DNA from 3 places in the Nocardioides ginkgobilobae genome. Region 3 is predicted to be linked to each of the others. Evidence: predicted binding sites of a transcription regulator. Region 3 holds the regulator's gene; each other region holds the start of a gene.
What was found. The regulator LexA, encoded in region 3, represses DNA repair genes until DNA is damaged. The targets are predictions, from matches to a motif close to TCGAACANNTGTTCGA.
Positions count from the first base shown of each region.

Region 1: a site for LexA is predicted at 2,589-2,604, ahead of recA (recombinase RecA). Genes of this name have one in related genera too.
Region 2: a site for LexA is predicted at 2,589-2,604, ahead of ACYVID_RS08760 (HNH endonuclease signature motif containing protein). Genes of this name have one in related genera too.

Region 1 covers NZ_BAAGUS010000004.1:76,506-86,224, forward strand. The annotation lists gene ACYVID_RS05465 (TIGR04282 family arsenosugar biosynthesis glycosyltransferase) at 1-289, shown strand, start outside; gene ACYVID_RS05470 (class I SAM-dependent methyltransferase) at 286-966, shown strand; gene ACYVID_RS05475 (molybdopterin-dependent oxidoreductase) at 963-2,126, shown strand; gene ACYVID_RS05480 (hypothetical protein) at 2,123-2,554, shown strand; gene recA (recombinase RecA) at 2,739-3,782, shown strand; gene ACYVID_RS05490 (regulatory protein RecX) at 3,785-4,420, shown strand; gene ACYVID_RS05495 (HipA family kinase) at 4,417-5,250, shown strand; gene ACYVID_RS05500 (DUF3037 domain-containing protein) at 5,247-5,630, shown strand; gene ACYVID_RS05505 (sirohydrochlorin chelatase) at 5,632-6,375, opposite strand; gene ACYVID_RS05510 (phosphoadenylyl-sulfate reductase) at 6,494-7,240, opposite strand; gene ACYVID_RS05515 (nitrite/sulfite reductase) at 7,407-9,140, opposite strand; gene ACYVID_RS05520 (glycine hydroxymethyltransferase) at 9,483-9,719, shown strand, end outside.
Region 2 covers NZ_BAAGUS010000007.1:49,318-59,036, reverse strand. The annotation lists gene ACYVID_RS08770 (hypothetical protein) at 1-64, shown strand, start outside; gene ACYVID_RS08765 (nucleotidyltransferase domain-containing protein) at 66-665, shown strand; gene ACYVID_RS08760 (HNH endonuclease signature motif containing protein) at 1,040-2,575, opposite strand; gene ACYVID_RS08755 (phospho-sugar mutase) at 2,970-4,640, opposite strand; gene ACYVID_RS08750 (biliverdin-producing heme oxygenase) at 4,678-5,316, opposite strand; gene ACYVID_RS08745 (TetR family transcriptional regulator) at 5,313-5,990, opposite strand; gene ACYVID_RS08740 (purine-nucleoside phosphorylase) at 6,013-6,816, opposite strand; gene ACYVID_RS08735 (gamma-glutamylcyclotransferase) at 6,835-7,287, opposite strand; gene lpdA (dihydrolipoyl dehydrogenase) at 7,333-8,733, shown strand; gene ACYVID_RS08725 (NAD(P)H-quinone dehydrogenase) at 8,861-9,719, shown strand, end outside.
Region 3 covers NZ_BAAGUS010000013.1:105,937-115,655, forward strand. The annotation lists gene ACYVID_RS13230 (ATP-dependent DNA helicase) at 1-889, shown strand, start outside; gene ACYVID_RS13235 (alkaline phosphatase family protein) at 899-2,224, opposite strand; gene ACYVID_RS13240 (alkaline phosphatase D family protein) at 2,224-3,951, opposite strand; gene lexA (transcriptional repressor LexA) at 4,144-4,914, opposite strand; gene ACYVID_RS13250 (SDR family oxidoreductase) at 5,114-5,899, shown strand; gene ACYVID_RS13255 (LysM peptidoglycan-binding domain-containing protein) at 6,133-6,507, shown strand; gene ACYVID_RS13260 (hypothetical protein) at 6,715-7,080, opposite strand; gene ACYVID_RS13265 (ATP-binding protein) at 7,270-8,328, shown strand; gene ACYVID_RS13270 (iron ABC transporter permease) at 8,356-9,719, opposite strand, start outside.

The DNA.
Region 1 (9,719 bases), on a different contig from region 3:
GGTGCTGCAGGAGCACGACGCCGTCCTCGGGCCTGCCGAGGACGGCGGCTGGTGGGTCCTGGGGCTGCGCGACCCGCGCGACGCCGCGGCCCTGGCGGGAGTCCCCATGTCGACCGCGCACACGCACCGCGACACCGCTGCCGCCCTGGCCGCGCGCGGGCTGTCGGTCGGCACGACGACGGTGCTGCGCGACGTCGACGAGGTCTCCGACGCCGACGCGGTCGCCCGCGCGGTGCCGGGCACACGTTTCGCCCGACGCTGGCACGCCTTGTGGGGGGTGGGCGCATGAGCCTGGCCGAGGAGACAGCCCCGGACCTGCGACGTGGTGGTGCGGACCGCTCCTTCAGCAGCCTGTTCGCCCATGCCCTGCGCGGGGCCCCGTGCCGGGTCCTGGGGCTCGACGGCGGACCGACCGACCTGCCGGTCCACGAGTGGACGCGGCGCGCCGACCCCGCCGACGACGCCCTGCTGTCCCACTGCCACGGGCCGACCCTCGACGTGGGCTGCGGCCCCGGGCGGCTCGCGGCCCGGCTGGCCGAGCGCGGGGAGCGGGTGCTGGGGCTCGACGTGGTCCACGAGGCCGTCGAGCAGACCCGGGCCCGCGGTGTGCCGGCCGTGCACGCCAGCGTCTTCGACCCGGTGCCCGAGGAAGGGCTGTGGACCACCGCGCTGCTGGCCGACGGCAACATCGGCATCGGTGGTGACCCCGCGGCGCTGGTGCGCCGCCTCCGCGACGTGGTCGCCCCCGGCGGCAGGATCGTCGTCGAGCTGGCCGGACCGGGCGTCCCGACCTCTACCCGGTGGGCACGGCTGGAGGCCGCGGGCTCCCTCAGCCGGCCGTTCCGGTGGTCGGTGGTCGGGCTCGACGGCGTCGCGGACCTCGCCGCCTCGGCGGGGCTCCGGGTCGCGGTCCGTGCGCCGTTCGGGCACGGCCGCTGGGTGGCGGTACTACAGTCGCCGACGTGAGCCCCCGGCCGAGGTTGCCCGGCGAGCACGGCTTCACGTCGCGACTGCGCTCACCTGCCGTGTCGGCGCGGGTCGGGCGGTGGCTGGGCATCAGCTTCGGCATCTGCTTCCTGACCGGCCTGGTCAGCCACTACGCGCAGGACCCCTCCCAGCCGGTGCCCTTCCCGACCAGCCCGGCGTGGGGCTACCGGGTCACCCAGGGGCTGCACGTCACCACCGGCATCGCCTCGGTCCCGCTGCTGCTGGTGAAGCTCTGGACCGTCTTCCCGCTGCTGCTGCAGTCCCTCCCGGCCGGGACCGGCGCCCGGCTGCGGGCTGCTGGCGAGCGCGCCTCCAACGCGGTGCTCGTCGCCTCCTCGGTCTTCCTGCTCACCACGGGGCTGCTCAACTCCACCCAGTGGTACCCCTGGGAGTTCTCCTTCCGCCGCACGCACTACGCCCTGGCGTGGGTGGCCATCGGGGCCCTGCTGCTCCACCTGGCGATCAAGGCACCGACCATCCGCGAGGCGCTGCGCCGTGATGTCGACGACCCCGCGCTGGACCGGCCGACGGCGACCGAGCAGGGGGCCCTGGGACGTCGCGGCCTGCTGCGGGCCACCTGGACCGCCAGCGCGCTGGCGGTGCTGGCCACGGCCGGCTCGACCGTCCCGTGGCTGCGCCAGGTCTCGGTGCTCGGGGTCCGCTCGGGCGAGGGTCCCGGCGGGGTGCCCGTGAACCGCACCGCGCGCGCGGCCGGGGTCACGGAGACCGCCGTCGACCCGGCGTACCGGCTGGAGGTGGTGAGGGGCACCCGCCGCGTCTCGCTGGCCCGTGAGGACCTGCTGGCGATGCCGCAGCGCACCGAGGGGCTGCCGATCGCCTGCGTCGAGGGCTGGAGCGCCTCGGCCGCGTGGACCGGGGTGCGCCTGCGCGACCTGCTCGACCTCGTGGACGCGCCCGCCGGGTCCGAGGTCGAGGTCACCTCGCTGCAGCAGCGGGGTGCCTTCGCCCGCACGCTGCTGCAGGGGAACTTCGCCGACGACGACCGCACGCTCGTGGCCCTCGCGCTGGCCGGGGAGCCACTCGACCTCGACCACGGCTACCCCGCCCGGCTGATCGCCCCCAACCGGCCGGGCGTACTGCAGACCAAGTGGCTGTCGCGGCTGGAGGTCCTCGCGTGAGCCGCGGGCGCGCAGGCCTCGGCGCCCTCGGCGTCCTGCTCGCGGCGTACGGCGGGTGGCTGCTGCTGTCCCGGCAGGACTCCGCCGGGAACCTCGACGCGGTGCTCTGGCTGGCGGGAGGGGTCGTGGTGCACGACCTGCTGCTCGCCCCGGCGGTGCTGGCCCTGTGCTGGGTCGGCGCGCGGCTGCTGCCGCCGCTGGCCCGGCCCGCCGCGGCCGCGGGGCTCGTGGTGCTCGGGAGCCTCACGCTGCTCGCCGTTCCCTTCCTCGGCGGCTTCGGTCGCGACAACGCCCCCGACAACGCCACGCTGCTGGACCGCGACTACACCGCCGGGTACCTCGTGCTGGTGGCGCTCGTGCTCCTCGGCGTGGTCCTGCCGGTCCTGGTCGTCACCGTGCTGCGGAGGCGGTCGGACGGGCAGGGTTGAGGGAGGCCGGCGCGCAGCGTGTCGTGCGCCCGTGTCGAACAGGTGTTCGGCTAGCGTGCTGTCCACAGGCACGGCGCGGGACGAGGTCGTCCACACCCCACGACACGCTGATCAGGCGTTGTCGGTGGCTCGCCCTAGCGTCGTCGATGTGCCTGGCCCACGACGAGAGACGAGGAAGAACACCATGGCTGGTGGAGATCGCGACAAGGCGCTGGATGCAGCGCTCGCCAACATCGAGCGGCAGTTCGGCAAGGGCTCGGTCATGCGCCTGGGCGACGAGACCCGCGCGCCCCTGGAGGTGATCCCCACCGGGGCCATCGCCCTCGACGTGGCCCTCGGCCTCGGCGGCCTGCCCCGCGGGCGCGTCGTGGAGATCTACGGCCCGGAGTCCTCCGGAAAGACCACGGTCGCGCTGCACGCGGTGGCCAACGCCCAGCGCCAGGGCGGCATCGTGGCCTTCATCGACGCCGAGCACGCGCTGGACCCGGAGTACGCCAAGAACCTCGGCGTCGACACCGACGCCCTGCTGGTCTCCCAGCCCGACTCCGGTGAGCAGGCCCTGGAGATCGCCGACATGCTGATCCGCTCCGGTGCGCTCTCCCTCATCGTCATCGACTCCGTGGCCGCACTCGTGCCGCGGGCCGAGATCGAGGGCGAGATGGGCGACAGCCACGTCGGTCTCCAGGCGCGGCTCATGAGCCAGGCCCTGCGGAAGATGACCGGTGCGCTCAACAACTCCCAGACCACCGCGATCTTCATCAACCAGCTGCGCGAGAAGATCGGCGTCATGTTCGGCTCGCCCGAGACCACGACCGGTGGTCGGGCGCTGAAGTTCTACTCCTCGGTCCGCCTCGACGTGCGCCGCATCGAGACGCTCAAGGACGGCCAGGAGATGGTCGGCAACCGGACCCGCGTCAAGGTCGTGAAGAACAAGGTGGCCCCGCCGTTCAAGCAGGCCGAGTTCGACATCATGTACGGCAAGGGCATCTCCCGCGAGGGCGGCCTCATCGACGTCGGCGTCGAGGCGGGCCTCGTGCGCAAGGCCGGTGCCTGGTACACCTACGAGGGCGACCAGCTGGGCCAGGGCAAGGAGAACGCACGGACCTTCCTGCGCGACAACCCCGACCTGGCCAACGAGCTGGAGAAGAAGATCCTCGAGAAGCTCGGTGTCGGCCCGACGGTCGACGCCGAGGCGCCCGCCGACCCGATCGGTGTGGACGACTTCTGAGGATGGACCCCGAGACCCGTCCCGCCCCTGACTGGGCCGGCGACGTCAGCCTGGGCGTCGACGTCTGGACCCGACGGGCAGCACCTCGGACCGACGACCGTGCCGCGCCGCCACCGGAGGACCCGGTGGCGGCCGGCCCGGACGCCGACCCCGAGTCGGTCGCCCGCACGATCCTGCTCGACCAGCTCACGGGCCGGGCCCGCAGCCGCAAGGAGCTCAGCGACAAGCTGCGCTCCAAGGAGGTCCCCGAGGACCTCGCCCAGCGGCTGCTGGACCGGTTCGAGGAGGTCGGGCTGGTCGACGACGAGGCCTTCGCCCGCGCCTGGGTCTCGGGGCGCCAGTCGACCAAGGGCCTGGCCCGTCGGGCCCTGGCGCAGGAGCTGCGGCGCAAGGGCGTCGACGACGAGGTGGCCCGCGGGGCCCTCGACGAGCTGGACCCCGAGACCGAGGAGCAGGCGGCACGAGCGCTCGTGCGCAAGAAGCTGCGCACGCTGAGCCGGGTCGACGACGTCACCGCGACCCGGCGCCTGGTCGGGATGCTGGCGCGCAAGGGCTACGGCTCCGCCATGGCCTTCGCCGTGGTCCGCGACGAGCTGGCGCAGGCCGGTCGCGAGGACCTGCCAGACTCCACCGCGTGACTGCCCCACCGGACCTCCCAGACGACCACCCGGCCGCCCTCGAAGGCGTCCGGGTCACCCGCTACGTCACGCCCCTGCGCGAGGGCGGCTCCTTGCCGGGCGTGGTGGAGGGCGAGGACCTCGGCACCTACGTCTGCAAGTTCCGCGGCGCGGGGCAGGGCCTGCGCGTGCTGGTGGCCGAGGTCGTGGTCGGCGAGATCGCCCGCCGCATCGGGCTGCGCACCCCGCGCCTGGTGGTGCTCGACCTGGACCCGGCCATCGCCCGCTACGAGGCCGACGAGGAGGTCCAGGACCTGCTCAACGCCAGCGCGGGGGACAACCTGGGCATCGACTTCCTGCCCGGCGCCTTCGGGTGGACCGACGAGCAGCGCACGGCCGTGCCGGAGGAGGCGGCGCGGGTGCTGTGGCTCGACGCCTTCTGCGCCAACGTCGACCGCTCCTGGCGCAACCCCAACCTGCTGGTGTGGCACGGCGACCTGTGGGTCATCGACCACGGTGCCTCGCTCTACTTCCACCACGGCTGGCCTGGCGGCTCGCTGGAGCGCGAGGGTGCCGCGCAGCGCTTCGCCGACCAGCCCTGGGACGGCTCCGACCACGTCCTGCGCGACGGTGTCGGCGACCTCGAGGGCCTCGACGAGCAGCTGCGCGCGCTCCTGGGCCCTGAGGTGCTGGCCGAGGTGCTGGCGCTGGTGCCCGACGCGTGGCTCGAGCCGGTGCCGGGCGCGGAGTCCCCGCAGGAGCTGCGCGCGGCGTACGTCGCCTTCCTCACCGCGCGGCTGGGCTCGCGCGCCTGGCTTCCCGGGGCCGGCACGGCGGGAGGTCGGCGGTGAGCGAGCTGCTGCCCTACCAGTACGTCGTGCTGCGCTGCGTGCCGCGCGTGGAGCGCGAGGAGTTCCTCAACGTCGGCGTGGTGCTCTACTGCCAGGCCCGCGACCTGCTCGAGGCGGCCTGGCACGTCGACACCGACCGCGTGCAGCATGTCTTCCCCGACCTCGACGTGAGCCGGCTCTGCGAGGGGCTGGCGTTCGTCGACGGCGTGTGTGCCGGCGACGAGCGCGGGGGAGCGGCGGCCTCGCAGCCGCTCGGCACCCGCTTCGGCTTCCTCAAGGCGCCACGCAGCACCGTGCTGCAGCCAGGCCCCGTGCACGGCGGGATGACCACCGACCCGGGGGCGGAGCTGCAGCGGCTGCTCGACCGCCTCGTGCGCTGAGTCAGACCGGGACGAGCTCGACGGCGCCGACGGCGTAGCGCGCCAGCACGACCCGCGCGACCTCGGGGTGCGCGCCCAGGGGCTCGGACACCGCGATGGCACCGGCCTCGAGGGCCAGCTCGGCGGCCCGGTCCGGCGTGGCACCGGGCGCGAGGAAGAGCGAGGCGACCGCGATGTGGCGGCGTCCCTCGGCGCGGAAGGCGCGCACGGCCTCGCCGGTGGCCGGCGGGGCGGCCGCGGCGAAGGCCGCGGTCACGGGGAGCTTGTGGTGCGAGCCCCACAGCCGCGCGAGCCGAGCGACGGCCTGGTTGGCCAGCGGGTCGCTGGAGCCGGAGGCGGCCAGGACGAGGGCGTCGAGCTCGCGGACCCGGGCCCGGGCGAGGGCCTCGCGCATGCGGACGTCGAGGACCTGGAGGAAGCAAGCCTCCAGCCCGAGGATGTCGGTGGCGTGGATCTGCAGGCCGGGGTGGCGCTCGGAGGCCTCGGCCAGCGCCGCCGGGACGTCGACGGAGGCGTGCTGGGCGTGGGTCAGCAGCAGCGGGACCACGACGATCTCGTCGTGACCGGAGCGCACCAGGCGGTCCACGACCGTCTGCAGGCCGGGGCGCGACTTCTCCAGGAAGGCCGCCTCCACCTTGAGGTCGGGTCGCACGGCGCGGACCTCGTCGACGAGGGCCTTGATCGTTGCGGCCGCGCGGGGGTCACGGCTGCCGTGGGCGAGGGCCACGAGGGCGGGGGCTGCCATCGGGTTCCTCCTTCTGTGTGGATCTGCTGTGATCGGTGTCCTGCGGTGCGACGGCGCTGTCGGCGGATGGTGCTCGTTGTTGCTGGTGGTCGGTGGGGAGAGGTGGTCCGGGGTCGGGTCAGGCGTGGATCCCGCACTCGGTCTTGCCGGTGCCGGCCCAGCGGCCGCTGCGGGCGTCCTCGCCCGGCGCGACCCGACGGGTGCACGGGAAGCAGCCGATGGAGGGGTAGCCGTCGTAGACCAGCGGGTTCACCAGCACGCCGTTCTCGGCGACGTACCGGTCGACCTGCTCGTCGGACCAGCGGGCGATGGGGGAGACCTTGACCTTCTGCTTCTTGGCGTCCCACCCGATCACCGGCGCGATGATCCGGTGGTGGGTCTCGGCCCGCCGCAGGCCAGTGGCCCAGGCGTCGTAGCCGGCCAGCGACTCCTGGAGCGGCTGCACCTTGCGCAGGAAGCAGCAGCGGTCGGGGTCGGTGCGGAAGAGGTCCTTGCCCTCGGTCGCGTCCTGCTCGGCCACGCTCTGCCGCGGCGTGATCGTGATCAGGTTGACGTCCATCGTGGCCTCGACCGCGTCCCGGGTGCCGAGGGTCTCCACGAAGTGGTAGCCGGTGTCGAGGAAGACCACGTCGATGCCCGGCACGACCTTGGCGGCCAGGTGGGCCAGCACGGCGTCCCCCATGGAGGAGGTGATGCAGAAGCGCTCGCCGAAGGTGGCCGCGGCCCACTCGATGATGTCCTCGGCGGGCGCCAGCTCGAGCTCGGCGCCCCAGTGGGACACCAGCTCGCGCAGCTCCTCGGGGGAGCGCCCCTCGGTCTCGATGCCGCGCTGGGCACGTGCGGCGCGGGTGGTGGCAGATGTCATGAGGTTCCTCCCGGTGCGGACGGCGGAGGGGCGAGGTGCCCGATCAGCCGCAGGGAGAAGGCGCGCCGGCAGGAGTGGCATTCCCAGGTGCCGTGCTCCGCGGCGTGCGGACGCAGTTCCTCGTCGCCGCAGTAGGGGCAGTGGAAGGGGACGGCGCGCTCGGACATCAGGCGACCCCGGTGCCGTCCGCCGCGGAGAGGACCTTGTCGCCCTTGAGCAGCTCCTCGTCGGCGCGGTGCACCCAGGTCGCGAAGGACTCTCCGTCGGTGCGGTCGGCCAGGTAGTTGGTGACCACAGCGGTGATGTAGTCGTCGAGCCCGGCGCTGGTGACCTTGTGCGCGCGCAGCTTGCGCCCGAAGTTGGCGCCCATCGCCAGCGCGCCGCCCAGGTGGACCTGGAAGCCCTCGACCTGCTCGCCCTCGTGCGTGACCAGTTGACCCTTGAGGCCGATGTCGGCGACCTGGGTGCGGGCGCAGGCGTTGGGGCAGCCGTTGACGTTGACGGAGATGGGGGTGTCGAGGGTGGGGAAGCGCTGCTCGAGCACGCCGATGAGGTCCATCGCGCGCTGCTTGGTGTCCACGATGGCCAGCTTGCAGAACTCGATGCCGGTGCAAGCGAGGGTGTTGCGCCGCCAGTTGCTGGGCGTGGCGGTGAGGCCGATGGTCTCGAGGTCGGCGACCAGGGCGTCGGTGCGATCCCCGGGCACGCCGAGCACTACCAGCTTCTGGTAGGCCGTGAGCCGGACCCCGTCCGTGCCGTGCCGCTCGACCAGGTCGCCCAAGCCGCTCAGCGTTGCGCCGTCGATTCGGCCGACCACCGGAGCGGCGCCGACGTAGAACCGCCCGTCCTTCTGCTCGTGCACACCGATGTGGTCGCCCTGTCGCTCCGGCACCTCGGGGGAGGGGCAGTCGACGAGCGGGTGCCCGAGGTACTCCTTCTCCAGGACCTCGCGGAACTTCTCCACACCCCAGTCGGCGACCAGGAACTTCAGGCGAGCCCGCGAGCGCAGCCGGCGGTAGCCGTAGTCGCGGAAGATCGCGGTCACGCCCTCCCACACGTCCGGCACCTCGTCGAGGGACACCCAGACGCCGAGCTTCTGCGCGAGCATCGGGTTGGTGGACAGACCGCCGCCGACCCAGACGTCGAATCCGACGCCGTGCTCGGGATGGACGGTCGCGACGAACGAGACGTCGTTGATCTCCGGAGCCACGTCATGGCTCGGGTGACCGGTGAGGGCGGTCTTGTACTTGCGCGGGAGGTTGGAGTACTCCGGGTTGTCGAGGGCGCGCCGCTTGATCTCGGCCAGCGCGGAGGATCCGTCGATGAGCTCGTCCTTGGCGATGCCGGCCACGGGAGAGCCCAGGAAGGGGCGCGGCCCGTCGCCGCATGCCTCCAGGCTGGTGAGGCCCACGGCGTCCAGGCGCTCCCAGATCGATGGCACGTCCACGATGTCGATCCAGTGGTACTGAATGTTGTTGCGGTCGGTGATGTCAGCAGTGCCTCGGGCCTTCTCCGTGCTGATCGAGCCCAGGGTCCGCAGCGCCTCGGCGTCCAGCACCTGGCCGTCTGTGCGGACGCGCATCATGAAGAAGCGGTCGTCCAGCTCCTCCTCCTCCATCGAGCCGGTGCGGCCGCCGTCGATGCCGGGCTTGCGCTGGGTGTAGAGCCCCATCCAGCGGAATCGGCCGCGCAGGTCGGCGGGGTCGATGGAGTCGAAGCCGCGCTGGGAGTAGGTGTAGAGGATCCGGTCCCGCACGTTCAGCGGGTCGTCGTCCTTCTTGGCCTGCTCGTTCTTGTTCAGCGGCTCGTTGAAGCCCAGGGCCCACTGGCCCTCGCCACGCTTGGGGCGGGGGATCTCGGTGTGCTGGGGGCGGGTGCCGTGGAAGCGCAGGTCGGGCATGGTGTCGGGGTTGTCCTTCGCTGGGGGCGGCCGGGGCCTGGAGGGGATGGGCGGGGGTGCTCAGCGAGGACGACAGATCGCGCTGCGCGTGCGCCCGAGGTCCACGTGGCGGCGTACCACGAGCCAGGCGTGCGTGTCGGCGAGGGACATGTCAAGGAGTCTCAGCCTGCGGACGGGCCCCGACCAAGAGTGAATCTCGTGATGTGAGATGCCGATCCCGACATGTGGGACGACACTGGCCCGGCCCCGCGTACACCCGTGCACCGTGCGGCGCACGTCACACCGCTGACGCGTGGTGGTCCAGCCCGGCGCGGCGTGCCTCCCGGCCGTAGGCTGTGGGCCATGACCGACGTCTCCCGCCTCACCAGCAGCGTCTACAGCCAGGCCCTTGAGGTCATCGCCTCGGTGGAGCCCCGGATCGCCGAGGCGACCCGCGCCGAGCTGGCCGACCAGCGCTCGTCGCTGAAGCTCATCGCCAGCGAGAACTACGCCTCGCCCGCGGTGCTCATGACCATGGGCACCTGGTTCAGCGACAAGTACGCCGAGGGCACCGTCGGTCACCGCTTCTACGCCGGTTGC
Region 2 (9,719 bases), on a different contig from region 3:
GTGGGTGCCGATCGCCCTGGTCCCCGCCGCGACCCTGCTCTTCGTTGCCAGCATCTGGTTCTGAGGTGGAACCGCACCAGCTGCCCTGGTCGCCGCTGGACCCTGCTGCGCTGCCGGACCTGCTCGCTGGTGTCGGGGCGCCGTGGTGGCTGGCCGGCGGGTGGGCGATCGACGCCTTCGTGGGTCGGGTCACGCGGGTCCACGAGGACACCGACGTGCTGGTGCTGCGACGGGACCAGGCGGCCTTCCGCTCCGCCCTCGCCTCGTGGGACGTCCACGCGGCGGACCCGCCCGGCACGCTGCGCCCGTGGCCCGTGGGGGAGACCCTCCCGGTCGGGGTCCACGACGTCTGGTGCCGGCCGACGCCCTCGTCGCCGTGGGCGCTGCAGCTGATGATCGACGACACGGATGGCGAGGACTGGGTCTACCGCCGCGACGCCCGGCTGCGCCGTCCGGTGTCGTCGCTGGCCGGTCCGGCCTCGGACCCCGCGCGGCAGGTGCTCGCGCCGGAGGTGCAGCTCCTGCAGAAGAGCAAGGGACGGCGCCCGAAGGACGAGGCCGACCTCGCCGCCGCCGCGCCCCTGCTGTCCCCCGAGGCCAGGTCGTGGCTGCGTGATGCCCTCGACCTCGTCTCACCCGGTCACGACTGGGTCCGATCCACGTGAGTGCCGGCCATGACCGGTACGGGTCTCGGTGACCACGGCCCACTGAGCGCCTGGGCGGTGCGCGGTCCGGTCGCGCGGTCGCGACGACGGCTCGTTGGCGCTCGCCTGCTCGACCATGCTTCGGGGCCGAGGGCTGCGGGCCGAGGGCTGCGGTCTGGGGGCGGCGGGCTGCGGGTGTGGATGTGGAGGTCCTGTCCGGCACCTGCTGCCGAGGAGGACCTCCAGCTCGGCTCGGTCGCGTCCGTCTGCTCCGTCATCCCGGTCTCGTGGCTCGCTCCGCTCGCACCGCGGCCAGCGCTGTCCGGCCTGGGGCGTGCTGGTAGCCCGGCCACCGGGGTGGTGGTCGGGCTGCGAGCGCGCTCAGGTGTAGGTGCTCAGAGTGGGGTGGTGCCGTCGGGGTGGACGAGGAACTGGTTGCCGTGGGGGCTGGTCCAGATCCAGTGTCCTGGCGAGAGTCCGCGGACGGCCCAGGGTCTGCCTGCTGGTGAGGGGTGGGTCTTGGCGCGGTGGTCGTGCCTGCAGAGGGGCGCGAGGTTGTCGGTCGATGTCTGCCCGGGTGGGCCGGTGTCGGAGTACTCGACGGTGTGGTCGAGGTCGGCGGACTCGGCAGGTCGGCGGCAGTGCGGGAAGGTGCAGGTCGTCCGGGCGAGCTTGACCCTGGTGGCGATGCGGTCGGGGACCTCGTAGGAGTCGACGGCGACGGTGTCGTGGAGGTCGATGACGGGCTTCACGATGACCTGGGTGCCGGGTGTGCGGCACCACTCGCGGACCGTGTCGGCGGTCAGGAGCTGGTGGTGGTTGTCGAGGCGGGCGAGGTTGAGGCCGAGCTGGCCGGTGGTGGGGTCGATCTGGGGTGCGCCGGTCAGGGCGGCGTCGGAGAGGTGGACGGTGAGGACCACGACCCGGCGAGCGGAGGTGCGGGCGTTGGGGGCGTTGCTGCCGGGGCCGGTGGGCGTGTCGGTCGCGCGGTCTCGACGACGCTCGCTGGCGCTCGCTGCTCGACCATCCTGCGTCGCCCGTCCATCCTGCGTCGCCCGGCCGTCCTGGGCGGCTCGCTGGTCCTGCGTCGCCTGATCGTCGCGGTTCGCCTCACCGTCCGCTTCGGGGAAGGGGTGTTGGCCGCGGGCGATGTAGCCGAGGGCCTTCGCGCGGCGCACGGCCAGGTCGTCGGTGGAGCCGTCGAGGAGCAGCTGGTGGGCGATCTGCCGAATGGCTGCTTCGAGGTCCTCGGCGTCGGCGCGGTCGAGGAGTCCGTCGGCACTGACGGCGGAGGCCGCACCGACCGAGGTAGCGGGGGATGCGAGGTCGAGGTCGAAGTAGAGGTTGGCGCGGGTGTCGCACTCGGTGATCTCGGTGGATTCGGGGTCGAACCGGGCGGATGCTTCGAGGACGAGCCGGGCCACGGTGATGGGGCCGGCGGTGTGGATGACGTGGGCGACCTGGGCGTCGACGAACGCGGCTGCGGCTTCGGAGAGGCCGCGGGTGGCTTGGGCGAGGCGGCGTACTCGCCAGGCGGTGACCTGTCCTGCGACGAGTCGGGCCCAGACGCGGGGGAGGCGGTGCTTGGCCTCGATGGCGTCACCTACGAGCAGGCGCCCGGACTCGCGCGTGCGGCCGAGGGCGGTGGACAGCTCGGTGACGGCGAAGTCGGAGACCTCGGGAGCGCCGGCGCCGGCGAGGTCGAGCATGGTGTCGGCACCGGGCATCCCGAACCGCTGGATCCACGCGGACTCCGCGGCGTCGTACGCCTCGTCGTCGGGGTGTGAGTAGGTGCCGTACAGGTCCGGCATCAGCGCACCGGTGGTGTGCGCATCTGCCCACTGCGCGACCCCGATCAGCAGCTCGCGGGCTGCGTCGTCCTCACGCGCCTTGGCGGCGCGGATCGCCTCGAGGAGGGAACTGGTGGGCATGGTGAAAGTGTAGTCGAACACACGTTCGAGCGACAGTGTTTCCCCAGGTCAGATCCACTTTTCGGGGACACTTGGGTGCCTTGCTCGAAGCCCGACCGAAGCGAGCACCCCAGCGGCGGGCGACCGTCGAGTCGAGCGCAACCAAGAAGCTCAGGCGGCACCCAGAGCGACCACGCCTTCACTGAATTCAGGACCTGCTGCGGCGCGAACCCGCCACGACCCAACCGAGGGTGACCCAGGGAGCAACCCCGGGGGCAGGGCAGCGACCCGCGTACGGGGTCTCGCGGCTCGTCGCTGACGCTCCTCGCACCTCGACCAGCAGTTGGCGCTGGCGCGCCCCCTCGACCACCGCAGGGTCCGCCCCCGACGGGCCTTCGACCGAGGATGGACGGACCTACAGCCCCGCCGCCCGCCGGATGTCCGCACCGAGGGCGTCGAGCCGCGTGGCGGCGGAGATCCGGGCGGCCTCGACGGCATCGACCTGGTCGGGGTTCTCGGATGCCGGCTCCACGGGGACGACGACCTCGAGGTAGCACTTGATCTTCGGCTCGGTGCCGCTGGGCCGGACGACGACACGGGCGCCGGAGTCGAGGCGGAACCGCAGGCCGTCGGTGGGCGGGAGGGCGTCCGAGCCGAGCGCGAGGTCGTCGATCGCCAGCACCGACAGGCCGCCGAGCGAGGTGGGCGGTGAGGTGCGCAGCCGCTGCATGGCGTCGCTGATGAGCGAGAGGTCCGAGACCCGCACGGAGACCTGGTCGGTGGCGTGGAGGCCGTGCTCGCGGGCGAGGTCGTCGAGCAGGTCGAGCAGGGTGCGCCCCTCGGCCTTGAGCGAGGCGGCGAGCTCGCAGAGCAGCAGCAGGGCGGAGACGCCGTCCTTGTCCTTCACGTGCTCGGGGTCGCAGCAGTAGCCCAGGGCCTCCTCGTAGCCGAAGGCCAGCCCCTCGACCCGGCCGATCCACTTGAAGCCGGTGAGGGTCTCCTCGTAGGGCTGCCCCGCAGCGGCCGCGATCTTCGAGAGCAGCGAGGACGACACGATGGTGGTGGCCAGGACTCCGGTGCGGCCCCGGCGCAGCAGGTGGGTGGCGAGCAGCGCGCCCACCTCGTCGCCGCGCAGCATCCGCCAGCCCGTGGGCGTGGGCACGGCGGCGGCGCACCGGTCGGCGTCGGGGTCGTTGGCCACGACCAGGTCGGCGCCACGCTCCTGGGCCAACGCGAGCGCGAGGTCCATCGCACCCGGCTCCTCGGGGTTGGGGAAGGCGACGGTGGAGAAGTCCGGGTCGGGCTCCTCCTGCTCGGGCACGACCTGCGCGGGCTCGAAGCCGGCGGTCTCCAGCACCTGCGCGACGGCGGTGCCGCCGACGCCGTGCAGCGGGGTGTAGACCACGTCGAGGTCGCGCGGACCGTCCTCGGCCAGCCCGGCCACCGTGTCGAGGTAGCGGTCCAGGAGGTCCTCGCCGAGCACCTTCCACCCGGTGCCGCGCGGGACCGAGGCGAGGTCCCCGACCTCGGCGATCCTGGCGGCGATCTCCGCGTCGGCGGGCGAGACGATCTGGCTGCCGTCCCCGAGGTAGACCTTGTAGCCGTTGTCCTGGGGCGGGTTGTGGCTGGCGGTGACCATGACTCCGGCCACGCAGCCGAGCTCGCGGACGGCGTAGGCCAGGACCGGCGTCGGCAGCGGGCGCGGCAGCAGCCACACGTCGAGCCCGGCGCCGCTCATGACCGCCGCGGTGTCCTCGGCGAAGGTGTCGGAGAGGTGGCGGGCGTCGTACCCGACGACCACCGCTCCCCGGCTGGGGAGGTACGCCGCCAGCCCGGCCGCCGCGCGGAGCACGACGGCCCGGTTCATCCGGTTGGGGCCGGCACCGAGGGCGCCGCGCAGGCCTGCGGTGCCGAACTCCAGCGTGCCGTCGAAGCGGTCGGCGAGGTCGGTGGGGTCGCCCCCGGCCTCGACCTCGCGCACGATCGCCTCGAGCTCCGCGCGCGTCGTGGCGTCGGGGTCCGCTGCTGCCCACGCCCGGGCGCGGTCGAGGAGGTCGGCGATCTCGGGCGAGGCGGCGGTGCTCATGGCGCGACGGTAGCGGCCTCGGGCGCGTGGCCGTGCGTCAGCGCGGCGTCGGGTCCCCGACAGGGCTGTCGGCGAGCTCGTCGAGCAGGCCCCGGGTGAGCTCGAAGGCGACCCGCGCCTCGTTGACCACGGTCTCGACGTCGCGCGGCGAGGTCGGGAGCTGGTCGATGCGCGAGTGGTACCAGCCCTTGTAGGCCTTCGGCTTCTCCGGCAGCTCGAAGGCGAAGAAGGCCAGGCCCGGTCCGGTGGCGCCCAGGTGTCGCTGCACCGCCTTGCGCACGACCCGCCCGCCCGTGAGGTCGCCGAGGTAGCGGGTGTAGTGGTGCGCGACGTACTGCGGGCCGGAGGCGGTGCTGGCCTCGATCCGCGAGACGTACGCCGCGGCGGCGGGGGACTCCACCTCGACGGGTGCGCCCGGTGCCCAGTGGGCGAGGTCGGCGTCGATGGCGCCGAGCCGTTCCAGTGCGGGGTCGTGGACCGCGCCGACCCACCGGTCCTCCCGCATCGCCCGCCCGACCGACTCGAGCGCGGCGTAGACCGGCCGGAGGCGTCGCAGGTAGGCGGCGTACCCGCTCGCGTCGACCCCGCCACCGAGCAGGGCGACCAGGAAGGGGCTGCGCTCGGCCGCCTCGTGCTCGGAGCGGGTGCCCTCCTTGACCGCGAGGGTCAGGCTCAAGGCAGGGGGGCGCGCAGCATGCCTGCGCACATCGAGACGAGGTTGCGCACGAAGAACTCGGTGTCCAGGGCGAGGCGCTGCGTGGAGCCGCGCTCCTCGGCCCGCGCCCGGTCTCCGATGGAGCGCAGGATGAACGACGTGAGCAGGGCCAGGCGCTCGGCGCGGACGTCGTCGGGCATCTGCGGCATCCGGGCGGAGATCAGCTCGTAGACCGGGACGCCGCCCGAGCGCTCCAGCGCCGCCTGCACGTCGGGGTCCTTGTCGTGCTGCTCGTCGGCGATCAGGTCGGCGACGATGACGAGGTAGCAGCGGCCGCTCCAGCCGGTCTCGGAGAGCTCGGTCGCGGGCCGGACCAGCGCCTCCAGGGCCGCGGCCAGGTCGTCGTCGGGTCGCCCTTGGGCGACCTCGAGCAGCCGGTGCTCGCGCTCGGACAGGAAGGCGGCGTGCTGCTCGAGCACGGCGGCGAGCAGGCCCTCGCGGGAGCCGAAGTGGTAGTGCACCGCACCGCGGTTGCGCTGGCCGGCCTGGCGGGTGATGTCGAGCAGGGAGGCGTTGGTGACGCCGTGCTCGGCGAACGCGCGGGTCGCGGCGACCAGGAGCCGCTCGCGGGTCTCGGCTCCGCTGGCAGCCGTCCCGCCCGGACGGACGGGCTGGGTGGCGGGGGTCCGGTCCATCAGCGTGCCTCCTGGTGCTCCGTCAGATCCCCGGGACGACCCGGCTGAGCAGGTCACCCATCCGGGACGCCGCTGCGCGGCCGGCCTCGAGGACCTCGGCGTGGTCGAGGGGCTGGTCGCTGATGCCGGCGGCCAGGTTGGTAACCAGGCTGATGCCGAGCACCTCCATGCCCGCCTCGCGGGCAGCGATCGCCTCGAGGGTGGTGCTCATGCCCACGAGATGGCCGCCGAGGATGCCGGCCATCCGGACCTCGGCAGGGGTCTCGTAGTGGGGTCCGGGGAACTGGACGTAGACGCCCTCCTCCAGGGAGGGGTCCACGCTGCGGCACATCTCGCGCAGCCGGCTGGAGTAGAGGTCGGTGAGGTCGACGAAGCGCGCGCCGACGATGGGGGAGCGCCCCGTGAGGTTGAGGTGGTCGCTGATCAGCACCGGCGTGCCGGGTGTCCAGTGCGGCTTCAGCCCACCGCAGCCGTTGGTCAGCACGATGGCGCGGCAGCCGGCCGCGGCGGCGGTGCGCACGCCGTGCACCACGGCGTCCACGCCCTTGCCCTCGTAGTAGTGGGTGCGGGAGAGGAAGACCAGCAGCTGGCGGTCGCCGGCGCGGACCGAGCGGATCTTCCCGCTGTGCCCGGCCACCGCTGCGGCCGAGAAGCCGGGCAGGTCGGTGGTGTCGATCTCCGCGGTCGCCTCGCCCAGGGCGTCGACGGCCGGCAGCCAGCCGGAGCCCAGCACGAGGGCGACGTCGTGGCGCTCGACGCCGGTCAGGTCGGCCAGGCGCGCGGCGGCGTCCTCGGCACGGGAGTAGGGGGTCGGCTCCTCGTTCACGAGCCGGACCTTACGGCGTCACAGTCCGGTCGAGCGACAGGGCCGACGACGTAGCGCGGCGACGTAGTCGTCGGGCGCCGAGGCCGCCTCGGCGGCGTCGGCGAGCACGCCGAGGTACGACGCGGAGGGGATGCCCCCCTCGTACGCGTCCAGGACGTAGGTCCAGGCCACCTGGCTGCCGGTCATCGTCGAGACCCGCACCTTGGTCTTGCGGTAGAGGCCGCTGTCGGCCGACTCCCATTCGTCGAGCAGCCGCTCGTCCTCGCGGGTGACGTCGTAGACCGCCACGAAGACCCGCTCGAAGGTGTCCTGCACGATCGTGGACAGCGCTCCGTCCCAGCCGTGCTCCTCGCCGCCGAAGGTCAGTCGCCAACCCTCGAGCCAGCCGGTGGTGCGCAGCGGGGAGTGCGGGCACCGCTCGCCCATCCGCGCGGGATCGAGGTTGGTCCCGTAGGCGGCGTACAGCGTCACAGGCCGAAGGTTAACCGTCCGCGGACCGGGACTAGGGTGGGACACGTGACGACGCACTTCGATGTCCTGGTCCTCGGCGCCGGCCCCGGCGGCTACGTCGCCGCCATCCGCGCGGCTCAGCTCGGCAAGTCGGTCGCCGTGGTGGAGGAGAAGTACTGGGGTGGTGTCTGCCTCAACGTCGGCTGCATCCCCTCCAAGGCGCTGCTCAAGAACGCCGAGCTGGCCCACGTGCTCACCCACGACAAGGCCAAGTACGGCATCGAGGGCGACGCCACGATGTCCTTCGGCCCGACCCACGCGCGCAGCCGCAAGGTCAGCGAGGGGATCGTCAAGGGCGTCCACTTCCTCATGAAGAAGAACAAGATCACCGAGATCGACGGCTGGGGCACCCTCACCGGTCCGACCTCGCTCGACGTGAAGGGCAAGGACGGCTCGACGACGTCCTACACCTGCGACGACCTGATCATCGCCACGGGCGCGAAGGTGCGGCTGCTGCCGGGCCTGGAGCTCTCGGAGAACGTCGTGACCTACGAGGAGCAGATCCTCGACGAGAACCTGCCGAGCTCGATCATCATCGGCGGCTCCGGCGCCATCGGCGTCGAGTTCGCCTACGTCATGAAGAACTTCGGCGTCGACGTGACGATCGTGGAGTTCCTGGACCGGATGGTCCCCACCGAGGACGCCGACGTGTCCAAGGAGCTGGCCAAGCACTACAAGAAGCTCGGCGTGAAGGTGATGACCTCCACCAAGGTCGAGAAGGTCGAGGACACCGGCTCGGGCGTCAAGGTCACCGTGAGCCCCGCGTCCGGCGGCGACTCCCAGGTGCTGGAGGCCGACAAGTTCCTCGCCGCCTTCGGCTTCGCCCCCCGCGTCGACGGCTACGGCCTCGAGGCCACCGGCGTGACCGTCTCCGACCGCGGCGCGATCGAGATCGACGACTACTGCCGCACCGGCGTCGACCACGTCTACGCCATCGGCGACGTCACCGGGAAGCTCATGCTCGCCCACGTCGCCGAGGCCATGGGGATCGTGGCCGCCGAGACCCTCGCCGGCGCCGAGACCATGCCCGTGGAGTACGACTTCGTCCCGCGCGCGACCTACTGCCAGCCGCAGATCGGCTCCTTCGGCTACTCCGAGGAGCAGGCCAAGGAGAAGGGCTACGACGTCAAGACCGCGACGTTCCCGTTCTCGGCCAACGGCAAGGCGCAGGGCCTCGGCGAGGCCGTCGGGTTCGTGAAGGTGATCGCCGACGCCGAGCACAACGAGATCCTCGGTGCGGCCATGATCGGCCCCGACGTCACCGAGCAGCTCCCGGTGCTGACCCTGGCCCAGAAGTGGGACCTGACCGCCGACGAGGTTGCCCGCAACGTCTTCGCCCACCCGACCCTGTCGGAGGCCGTGAAGGAAGCCGTCCACGGCATCACCGGCCACATGATCAACTTTTGACGAGCAGCGACGAGCGACGGAGGAGCTCGACGCGTGGGCGAGTCAAGGTCGAGCAGCCGGCACGGCTGAGGGACGAAGCCGTGGTCCGGTGGGTCGAGACACCAGTCGCTAGCGAGGAGACAGTCCAATGACCGACCGCGTCGTCATCGTCGGGGGAGGCCCCGGCGGCTACGAGGCCGCCCACGTGGCCGCCCAGCTCGGGGCCGAGGTGACCATCGTCGACACCGACGGCCTCGGCGGCTCGGCGGTGCTCACCGACTGCGTGCCGAGCAAGACGCTGATCGCGACCGCCGAGGTGATGACCGAGGTGGCCGAGGCCGGCGAGCTCGGCATCACCATGCAGGACAAGGAGGGCGACGCCGCCTCCGGCATCACCGTCGACCTGCAGCGCGTCAACGCGCGGGTCAAGCAGCTCGCGGCCGACCAGTCCCGCGACATCGCGCGCCGCATCGACCGTGACGGCGTGCGGCTGGTGCAGGGCCGCGGCCGGCTCGACGGCCCCAACCGGGTCGTCGCCACCGGCGCCGACGGGTCGGAGACGGTGCTCGACGCCGACGCGGTCCTCGTCGCCACCGGCGCCGCCCCGCGGACGCTGCCCAGCGCGCAGCCCGACGGGGAGCGGATCCTGACCTGGGAGCAGGTCTACGACCTCGACGAGCGGCCCGAGGAGCTGGTCGTGGTGGGCTCCGGCGTCACGGGCGCGGAGTTCGCCTCGGCGTACCAGGCCCTCGGCATCCCGGTCACGCTCGTGTCCTCCCGCGACCGGGTGCTGCCCGGTGAGGACGCGGACGCCTCCATGGTGCTGGAGGAGGTCTCCAAGCGCCGCGGCATGAACGTGCTGTCGAAGTCGCGGATGGAGTCGGTGACCCGCTCCGGCGACGTCGTGACCGTCGCGCTCACCGACGGCCGCGAGGTGCAGGCCTCGCACTGCATCCTGGCGCTGGGCTCGGTCCCCAACACCGCCGACCTCGGTCTCGAGGAGGCCG
Region 3 (9,719 bases):
GCGGATGGCGCCGCGGCTCTGCGTCGCGCCGTTGCAGGTGTGGGGGCAGATGCGCTCCAAGCTGCTCTCGGACAAGACCGTGGTCATGACCTCGGCGACCCTCATGCTCGGCGGCGACTTCGGGTCGGTCGCGGCCTCGGTGGGGCTCAAGCCCTCGGAGCGGGTCACGTCCGAGGACGCGCCGGTCGAGCCGCGCACCGACGACGGGGTGCTGCCGTGGCGCGGCGTGGACGTCGGCTCGCCGTTCGACTACGGGCGCCAAGGCATCCTCTACGTCGCCAAGCACCTGCCGTCCCCGGGCCGCGACGGCCTGGGCCAGGCCCAGCTCGACGAGATCGCCGAGCTGGTCGACGCCGCCGACGGCCGCACGCTGGGGCTGTTCTCGTCGCGCCGAGCCGCCGAGGCCGCCGCCGAGGCCGTCCGCGCGCGGCTGCCGCACCTGACCACGCTGGCCCAGGGCGACGCCCAACTGCCGGAGCTGGCCAAGCAGTTCGTCGAGGACCACCACACGGTCCTGTTCGGCACGCTCTCGCTGTGGCAGGGCCTCGACGTCCCCGGCGACACCTGCCAGCTCGTGCTCATCGACCGCATCCCGTTCCCGCGGCCCGACGACCCGCTGATGTCCGCGCGGCAGCGGGCCGCCGACAAGGCCGGCGGCAACGGCTTCATGCAGGTCGCCGCCACCCACGCGGCCCTGCTCATGGCCCAGGGCGCCGGGCGGCTGATCCGCACCACCTCCGACCGTGGCGTCGTGGCCGTGCTCGACCCGCGGCTGGCCACCGCCCGCTACGGCTCGTTCCTCAAGGCCAGCCTGCCGCCCATGTGGACCACCACCGACCCCGCCGTCGTGCGGCAGGCGCTCACCCGGCTCGCCGCCTCCGCCGGCTGATCGGCCTGCTCAGAGACGCGACTTCCCGTCGTACCTCCGCCTGCCGACCGGGAGCCCGAAGAAGTCCGCGATCGTGGGTGCGACGTCGACGGTGCGGGCGTGCTTGGGCGAGACCTTGCCGGGCTCGACGACCGGGTGCCCGCCACCGATGAAGAACGGGATGGCCCGGGTGGCGGGGTGTCCGTGGTTGCCGGGGATCGGGTTGTTCGTGACCGGGTCGGGGTCGGAGAAGCGCCACCCGGCCTGGCAGAAGACCACGACGTCGCCGGACTCCGGCCCCAGCCGCAGCCACGGGGTACGTCGGTCCCAGGCCTTGAGGACGCCGGGGGTGGCCTCGGCGATCTCCTGGATGCGCCGCACGGCCCGGTCGAGACGGTTGCCCGGCCCGGTCCAGTAGACGAGGTCGGCGCCGCCGTTGTCGGCGATGACGACGTTGCCGGCCAGCAGGGGGTCGGCGTCCATCGCGGACTGCAGTGACACGACGTTGGTCGGGATCGACCAGTCCATCGAGTGGTCGGCCAGGACGATGACGATCGACCTCTCCCACCGACCGCTGGACCTCAGCGAGTCGATGAACTGGCCGACGAGGGTGTCGGTCTGCAGCAGCGCGGCCCGGCGCATGACCTGGAGCGTGGTGCCGGTGAGGTCGGTGTGTCCCCAGCGGTCGATGTCGCCGAGGTTCACGAACACCAGGTTCGGGTCGAGCTCGTCGACCATCGAGGTGAGCGCGTTGTAGGTGAGCAGGTCCGGGGCGTGCTCGGAGATGGGGATGTAGAGCTCGGGCTCCCATCGGTGGGTAGCCCGCTCGCCGAAGATGCCGACGAGGTACTCCTTGCTGAGCACCGTGCCGGTGGTCAGGCCGCGGCGGTTGAGCCGCTCGATGACGGTCGGCACCTTGATGTCGCTCGGCTGGTCCATCTCGCGGATCTCGCCGAGCTCGCGGTCGAAGAAGGAGTTGGCCGGCACGCCGGAGCGGTCGGGGCGCACGCCGGTCATCATCATCACGTGGTTGGGGATGGTCTCCATCACCGGCATCGAGGTCGCGCGGGGCCACCACATGCCCTCCTCGCGCAGCGCGAGCAGGTTGGGTGTGAGCCCGCTGTCGATCTCGTCGGGGCGGCAGCCGTCGACGACGAGCACGTAGCAGCGCAGGTCCGCGGCGTCCCCGGCCGACCTCCGGCCCGCGGCGGCGGCCGGAGCGGTGCCGGCGGCCAGCGCCGAGGAGAAGGCCAACCCGGACGCGGCGGTCAGGACCGTACGTCGGGAGGCGCGCAGCTCCGCGAGCCGGCGCTCGCGGGTCGCCGGACCGTGCTGGACGTCACCGCAGCCGCACATCAGGCCTCCAGGGGGGCGTCGACGGGGGTGACCCGGCCGGTGCCGGCGCGGGTCTCGTAGCTCACCGACCAGGTGATCGGGGTGTCGGCGACCGCCCGGTCGCCGATGACGTACCAGTCCATCTGGGCGCGCTCGGCGGTGATGTCCAGCACGGAGAACCCGTGGGAGTCGAAGTCGAGGTACTTGATGTGCCGGTTGTTGGCCAGGATCGTGGTCTCCACCAGCGGCGAGGCCTGCGGGGCCCCGGTGATGTCCTTGAGGTTGTTGGAGGTCACCGAGGCGCAGACGAACTCCACCCCGTAGGAGTCGCCGACCACCGGCACCGTGGAGGTGTCCAGCGGCAGCTCGCACGCCCACCCCGAGTGGATGTCACCGGTCACGAACAGCACGTCCTTGACCTGCTTGTCGCGGATGTGGCCCAGCACCTCGCGCCGGTCGGCGGTGTAGCCGTCCCACTGGTCGACGTTGTAGGGCAGCCCGTCCTTCGGGAGCAGACCGGTCACGTCGCTGATCGGGTCGAGCAGCTGGTTGGGCAGGTCGGCGAAGGTGACCGGCGCGATCATCACCGGGTTGCCGATGACCTTCCACTGCGCGGTGCGGTTGCCGCGGCTCAGGGCGTCCTTGAGCCACTCCATCTGCCGCGTACCGGTGATGGTGCGCTCGGGGTCGCTCACCTCGGCCTCGAGGGCAGGCACGGGGGTCGGGAGGGCGGTCGCGACCTGCTCGTCGCGGTAGGTGCGCAGGTCGAGCATCGAGATCTCGGCCAGGTCGCCGAAGCGCAGGCGCCGGTAGAGCCGGGCGCCGTCGTCGAGCCGCGCGGTGCCGTCCATCCGGACCGGCATCCACTCGTCGTACGCGCGGTGGGCGCGGGCGCGCCGCACCTTGTAGTCGCCCTCTCCTCCTTCGGAGGCAGGGCCCGGCTGGTGGTTCTCCGCGCCGGCCTTCCACTGGTCGTTGGTGACCTCGTGGTCGTCCCAGGTCACGATCCAGGAGTAGCGGGCGTGCAGCGCCTGCAGGTCGGGGTCGCTCTTGTAGTTGGCGTGCCGGCGGCGGTAGTCCTCGAGGCTGACCATCTCGGTGGGCGGGTCGTGGGGACGCACGACGACGTTGTCCGGGCCCAGCCCGTAGTCGCCGGTGGGGTACTCGTAGAGGTAGTCGCCCAGGTGCAGCACCGCGTGCAGGTCGTCGCGCTCGGCGAGACCGCGGTAGGCGCTGAAGAAGCCGGCCTCGAGGTTGGCGCAGGAGACCACGCCGAGACGCAGGTTGTCGGGGGTGGCCCGCTCGCCCGGAGCGGTGCGCAGCCGACCGATGGGGCTGCGCTGGCCCAGCGCGCTGAACCGGTAGAAGTACTCGGTCTCCGGCCGCAGGCCCTTCGCGTCCAGCTTGACCGTGTGGTCGCGGGCGGCGCTGGTGCGGAAGCGTCCGCTGCTCACGACCTTCCGGAACCGTGCGTCGCGGGCGACCTCCCACCGCACGGTGACCGGCCCGCCCCTGCCCGAGCCCGGCGTCGCCTCGGGAGTGGGCGTGACGCGGGTCCAGAGCAGGACGGCCTCGGGGAGCGGGTCGCCGGAGGCGACGCCGTGCTGGAAGACCCGGTGCTCACGCTTCCCCAGCGTGAACGTGTCGCCGGCCCGGTCCGCGGTGCCGTCGGCCGCGCGGGCCGGGCTGCTCGCGAGCGCGGCACCCGCAGCGGTCACCGCGGTGGCGGCGACGGCTCCGGTGGCCAAGACCGTACGTCGGGGGAGGGCCTGACCCTGTCGTGCCGGCTCGCTCGACGCGTGCTCGGGTTGCCCGGGGGAGTGCTGGATCGAGATCACGCCTCATCCAACGACACCCGGCTGGCTACGTCATGGGTTCCGTGATGTGAGCACCGTCCGTTCACCCCTCGGACACGCGCCGGCGAGCGGGCGTCGAGACCCTCAGACCTTGCGCAGCACCGCCGTGACGATGCCGAGGATCGTGGCGTGCGTGCCGTCGATCGGGTCGAAGGCGTCGTTGTGGGGGAGCAGCCAGACCTGGCCGTTCTTGCGCGAGAGCGTCTTGACCGTGGCCTCGCCGTCGATCATGGCCGCCACCATCTGGCCGCTGTCGGCGGTCTGCGCCTGGCGGATCACGACGTAGTCCCCGTCGCAGATCGCGGCGTCGATCATCGACTCGCCTCGCACCTCCAGCAGGAAGAGCTGGCCGTCGCCGACGAGCTGCTTGGGCAGCGGGAAGACGTCCTCGACCTGCTCCTCGGCGAGGATCGGCGCGCCCGCGGCGATCCGGCCCAGGACCGGGACGTAGGAGGCGGCGGGCAGCGAGTCGCCGACCCCGGTCTCGTCGATGCCGGTGTCGTCGGCCGAGGAGATCGATCGGCGGGCGGCCATCGACTCGGGCAGGAACACCTCAAGCGCGCGGGGGCGGCTGCCGTCGCGCTTGATGAACCCCTTCTCCTCGAGCACCTTGAGCTGGTGGGCCACCGAGGAGGTGCTGGTGAGGCCGACGGCCTGGCCGATCTCGCGCATGCTGGGCGGGTAGCCCCGCAGCGCGACGGCGTCGCGGATGGTCTCCAGCACCTTGGTCTGCCGGGCGGTCAGACCGCTGGCGTCGGGCGGCCCGTCGGGCAGCGTGGTGACCGCGCCCGGGGTGCCGGGCGTGCCCGGGGTGTCGGTGCTGCCGGTGGCCGGGTCGTCGTGGCTGGTGGCCATGGGTCCTCCAGGGGGTGGCGCGGGTGCGGGCGCAGGTGGGTCCGAGGGGTCGGACCCAGTGGGGTCACGCTAGGCCCCGGGACCGACAACGATCAAACATGTGTTCGAACCGGCGTGTCGCGCCGGTCGCCGGAGGGGCGTGCGACCGGGGGCTGGGACGAGCGGCGTCGCGCGCGCCGACGTACGGGAGACTGCGGGGGTGAACGAGCGCAGCGCCGTCGTGACCGGAGGGGCCCGCGGGATCGGGCGGGGCATCGCCGAGCGCCTGGTGCGCGAGGGGTGGTCGGTGGTGGTGACCGATGTCGACGGCGCGGGAGCCGCGACCACCGCGGACGAGATCGGTGCGGTCGCGGGGCTCGCGCACGACGTCCGGGACCCCGCTGCCCACCGGCACGCGGCCGAGGTGGCCGCCGGTCACGGCCGGCTCGCGGCGTGGTTCAACAACGCGGGCGTCGGTGACGACGGCCGGCTCTCGGAGCTGTCCGAGGAGCAGGTGCGCCGGGTGGTCGAGGTCAACGTCCTCGGGGTGCTCTGGGGGATGCGCGCGGCTCTCGACGGCTTCGGCCCCGCCGGGGGCGACATCGTCAACATTGCCTCGCTGTCCGGACTGGGCCCCGTGCCGGGCTACAGCGTGTACGCCGCCACGAAGGCGGCCGCGGTCTCGGCCAGCATGTCCGTGGCTGCCGAGACGCCGCGCTCGGTGCGCGTGCACGCGGTCTGCCCCGACGGCGTGCGGACCGCGATGCTCGACGCCCAGGACCCCGAGGGTCTGGGTGCCGCCCTGGTCCACTCCGGCGGACGCATCCTCACGGTCGAGGAGATCGCCGAGGTCGCCGTGGGGATGGTCGGGTCCGACCGGGTCGTGCGCACGGTGCCCGTGTGGCGTGGTGCGCTCATGCGCTCCGTCTCCCTCGCGCCGGGCCTCGCGGCCCGCGGCACGGCGCTCTTCGCCGCGCAGGGGCGCCGGTCGTTGCGCACGCGCTGACCCGGGTGGGGCGGGCTCGCCCGCAGGGATGAGGTCGAACATCTGTTCGCCCAACCCCTTGATCTCGTTCGAACACCTGATCTAGTCTCGTACACGTGTTCGATCGAACTGGTGGTCGAGCCGCAGCTCCGGAGTCGTCGCCGGTCCTCCCTGACCGGCGCCACACCGGGACTGTCGGTGGCCGTCAGTAGACATCGGTGCGCAGCCCACTCCGCCTTCCCCAGGAGATCCCGATGAGCACCATGGTCCTTCCCGCAGCAGCAGCCCCGACCCGCACCTCCCGCCCCGCGACGTACGCCGACGGCCGTCGCGGTGAGCTGCGGCTGACCCGTCGCGGCCGGCTCGTGGTCTTCCTGGTCGGTCTGCTGGTGGCGGTGGCCGTCGCGGTGGCGTTCGCCGGTGTCTCGGTAGCGACCGCGGAGAAGGGCGAGCCGGTCCCGACCGACGTCATCGTCGTGGGCAGCGGCGTGACCCTGTGGGACATCGCCGCGGCCCGCACCGACGACGGCGACGTGCGCGCCATGATCAGCACGATCCAGGAGCTCAACAACCTCGACGGCGGGATGCTCGTCGCCGGCCAGCGACTGCTGGTGCCCGCGGCCGACTGAGCCCGCGGGACCGCGGGCGCAGCACCACCGCTGGTCGAGGTGCGAGCGCAGCGAGCCACGAGACCCACAGCACGACACAGACTTCGCCGGTCGCCTCGACCCCGGCCGGCGAAACCACGGGGAAGACGAGGGGCGGGCCCACCCGGGCCCGCCCCTCGGTGGTCTCCGCCAGGCCGCATGCCAGGGTCCCGTGCCCGGTGCTCGTCGCTAGCGCGCGGCGCGCTTGCCGCCCTTCGGCTTCGGCGCTCGATCGGGGTCGACCGGCTCGCCCAGTGCCTGCGGCGACAGGACGCCGAGCATCCGCAGCAGCCGCACACCCAGCATCAGCCCGGCGAAGAGGCAGGCCACCGCACCGAGCGAGGCCAGCGCCAGGAACGCCCAGGCGACCTGCTCACCGGCCCGGGCAGCGGCACCGAAGTCGATGGCGGCCCAGACGAGGTAGCCCCAGGCGACCACCAGGGCTGTGATGCCGCCGGTCAGGAGCAGCAGCCGTGGAGAGTGTCGAGAGCGCCGGCGCGGGCCGCGCCGCGACCCGGCCCGCTTCCCCGCACTGCTCCCCGCACTCCCGGCCACCGTGCCATTGTTCCCGACCGGCGCCGCCCGGCCGGGTCGAACCGCCGGGGTGCCGCGGTGCCCTGTGGTCGACGTCCGCCACACCCACCCCTGCACCGTCACGGATCCTCACGCGGGTGTCTCTTGGCCGGTCGGCACGGGACCTCGGTCCCTGACCGGGTGGGGGGGGCGCTCGCTACATTCGGGGTCATGCCGGACCAGGGGCAGGTCGATCCGGCGGCGCAGGGCCAGGGCGCGCCGTCGGGCGCACTCGCGCGCCTGGAGTCGGCGCTCCTCGAGGCGAGCGGCGCCGGCGACGTCGACGAGATCGCCCACGCGGTCCTGGCGGACCTCGCCCTGCTGCCCGGGGTGTGCCGGGTCGGGCTGGCGCTCACCGAGGGCGGGGGACGCCGGTTGCGCTTCACCTCCGGGCCGGACGCGGGTGACCCGGTGCCGCACCAGCCCGAGTGGTGCCACATCGACGCCTACGACGACGTGCCGCTCACCGACGTGGTGCGCACCGGACAGGCCATCCATGCCGAGCTCTCCACGCTCGAGGAGCGGTGGCCCTGGCTGGTCGAGCAGGAGCGCGAGCGCGGTGGGTCCGTGCTCGCGGTGGTCCCGCTGCCCGGCACCGGGTCGCCGATCGGTGGGCTGCTGGTCGTCCTGGAGACGACCCCCGACCGTGGCTCGGCGGGTCCGGACCTCCTCGAGGCGGCGGCCCGGCGTACGGCCGATGCCATCGCCGACGCGCGCTCGCGTCGTTCGCGGGACCTGGCCGAGGAGCTCGCCGAGACGGAGGCGGCCGCGGAGCCGGGTGCCCGCACCGCGAGCCTGCGGCTGCCGCCCGAGCCGACCGCGCCCCGCCGGGCACGGGCCTTCCTCAGCGAGGAGCTGCAGACCTGGGGCGTCGGCGAGGAGATCGTCGAGACCGCGCAGCTGTGCCTCTCGGAGGTCGTGACCAACGCCGTCAACCACGCGCACACCGTCGCCGACGTGCGGCTCTCGCTGCTCGAGGGGGTGCTGACCGTCCTGGTGCGCGACCGGGGCGGTCAGGGCGAGGTGGTCGAGCCGACGCGCGAGGAGGACCCGCTCGCGGTCTACGGCCGCGGCCTCATGCTGGTCGAGGCGCTCACCGACCGCTGGGGCTCCGAGCGCGACGCGGGTGGCACGACGGTGTGGTTCGCCCTCGATCTCGACCGCCGCGCCGACGACCTCGCCGAGGAGTGGGACCAGGAGCGGGGCGAGCAGCCGGACGACCCGGCGTAGCGGCGGACTGTCCCCGCTCGCCGCCCCTCACGCCCGCGAGCGGTGGAGGAGCCAGAGGAAGTACGGCGCACCGATGGCCGCCACCACCAGCCCGGCAGGCACCTGGGCCGGGGCGATGACGCTGCGTCCGAGCGTGTCGGCGAGCGAGAGCAGCAGGGCGCCGAGCAGCGTGGCGACCGGCAGGACCCGCAGGTGCCGGCCGGAGACGAGGGCGCGGGCGGCGTGCGGCGCGACCAGTCCGACGAAGGCGACGACACCGACGGCGGCGACCGCCGCGGCGGTGAGGAGGGCTGCGGCGAGGAGGGCGACCAGGCGCAGCCGCTCGAGGTCGATGCCGGCCAGGCGCGGTGTCTCGTCGTCGAGCGCGACCAGGTCCAGCTCGCGGTGCGCCATCCATGCCAGGGGCAGCGAGACCGCCAGCAGCACCAGGACGGGCAGCACCTGGGCCCACTCGCGGTCGTAGGTCGAGCCGCTGAGCCAGGTGAAGATGCGCGGGGTGTTCCACGGGTCGGAGCGCAGGAGCAGGAAGGCCGTCAGCGCCTGGGCGCCGGCGGCGACGCCGATGCCGACCAGCACCAGGCGGTCGGAGTCCAGGCCGCCGCGCCAGGTGAGCGCGTAGACCAGGGCGAAGGCGACGAGCGCGCCGACGGTGGAGCCGACGGCGATCGACAGGCTCGAGACGGCCACGGTCGCGCCCGCGGAGGTGACGACCACGACCGCACCGAGACCGGCGCCGCCGGTGATGCCGAGGATCCCGGGTTCGGCCAGCGGGTTGCGGCAGACCGCCTGCACGACGGTCCCGGCCAGCGCGAGGGCGGCCCCGCCGCCGAGCGCGGCGACCACGCGCGGCGCGCGCTCGTCCATCGCGAACTCCACCACCGGCACCGCGACACCGCGCGCCCAGTTGAGCAGGTCGCCGGTGAGCAGCCAGGTGTAGCCGGCCATGAGTCCCAGCAGCGCCGCGCCGAGGGTCGCGGCGACCAGGACGGTGCAGACCACGGCGTACCGCAGCCGGGAGTGGTGGCGGCCCGGACGGGCCGACGCCGGCCGGCGGGTGGGCCCGGCGTCGCGGGCTCGGCGGGCGAGCAGCACCAGCACGACCGCCCCGAGCAGCGTCGTGGTGACCCCGGTGGGGACGGCCAGGGCGGTCTCGGGGGAGAGCAGGGCCCGCAGGGTCGCGTCGGCGAGCAGCACGAGCAGCGCCCCGACCAGACCCGAGAGCGGCACGAGCACGAGGTGCCGGGAGATCGAGGGCAGGCGCCGCGAGAGCAGCCGCACGGCCGCCGGAGCGCACAGCCCGATGAAGGCCAGCGGGCCGGCGAGGTGGACCGCGGCCGCGCAGAGCGCCACCGCGAGCACGAACCCGGTGACCCGGGTGCTGCGCACCGGCA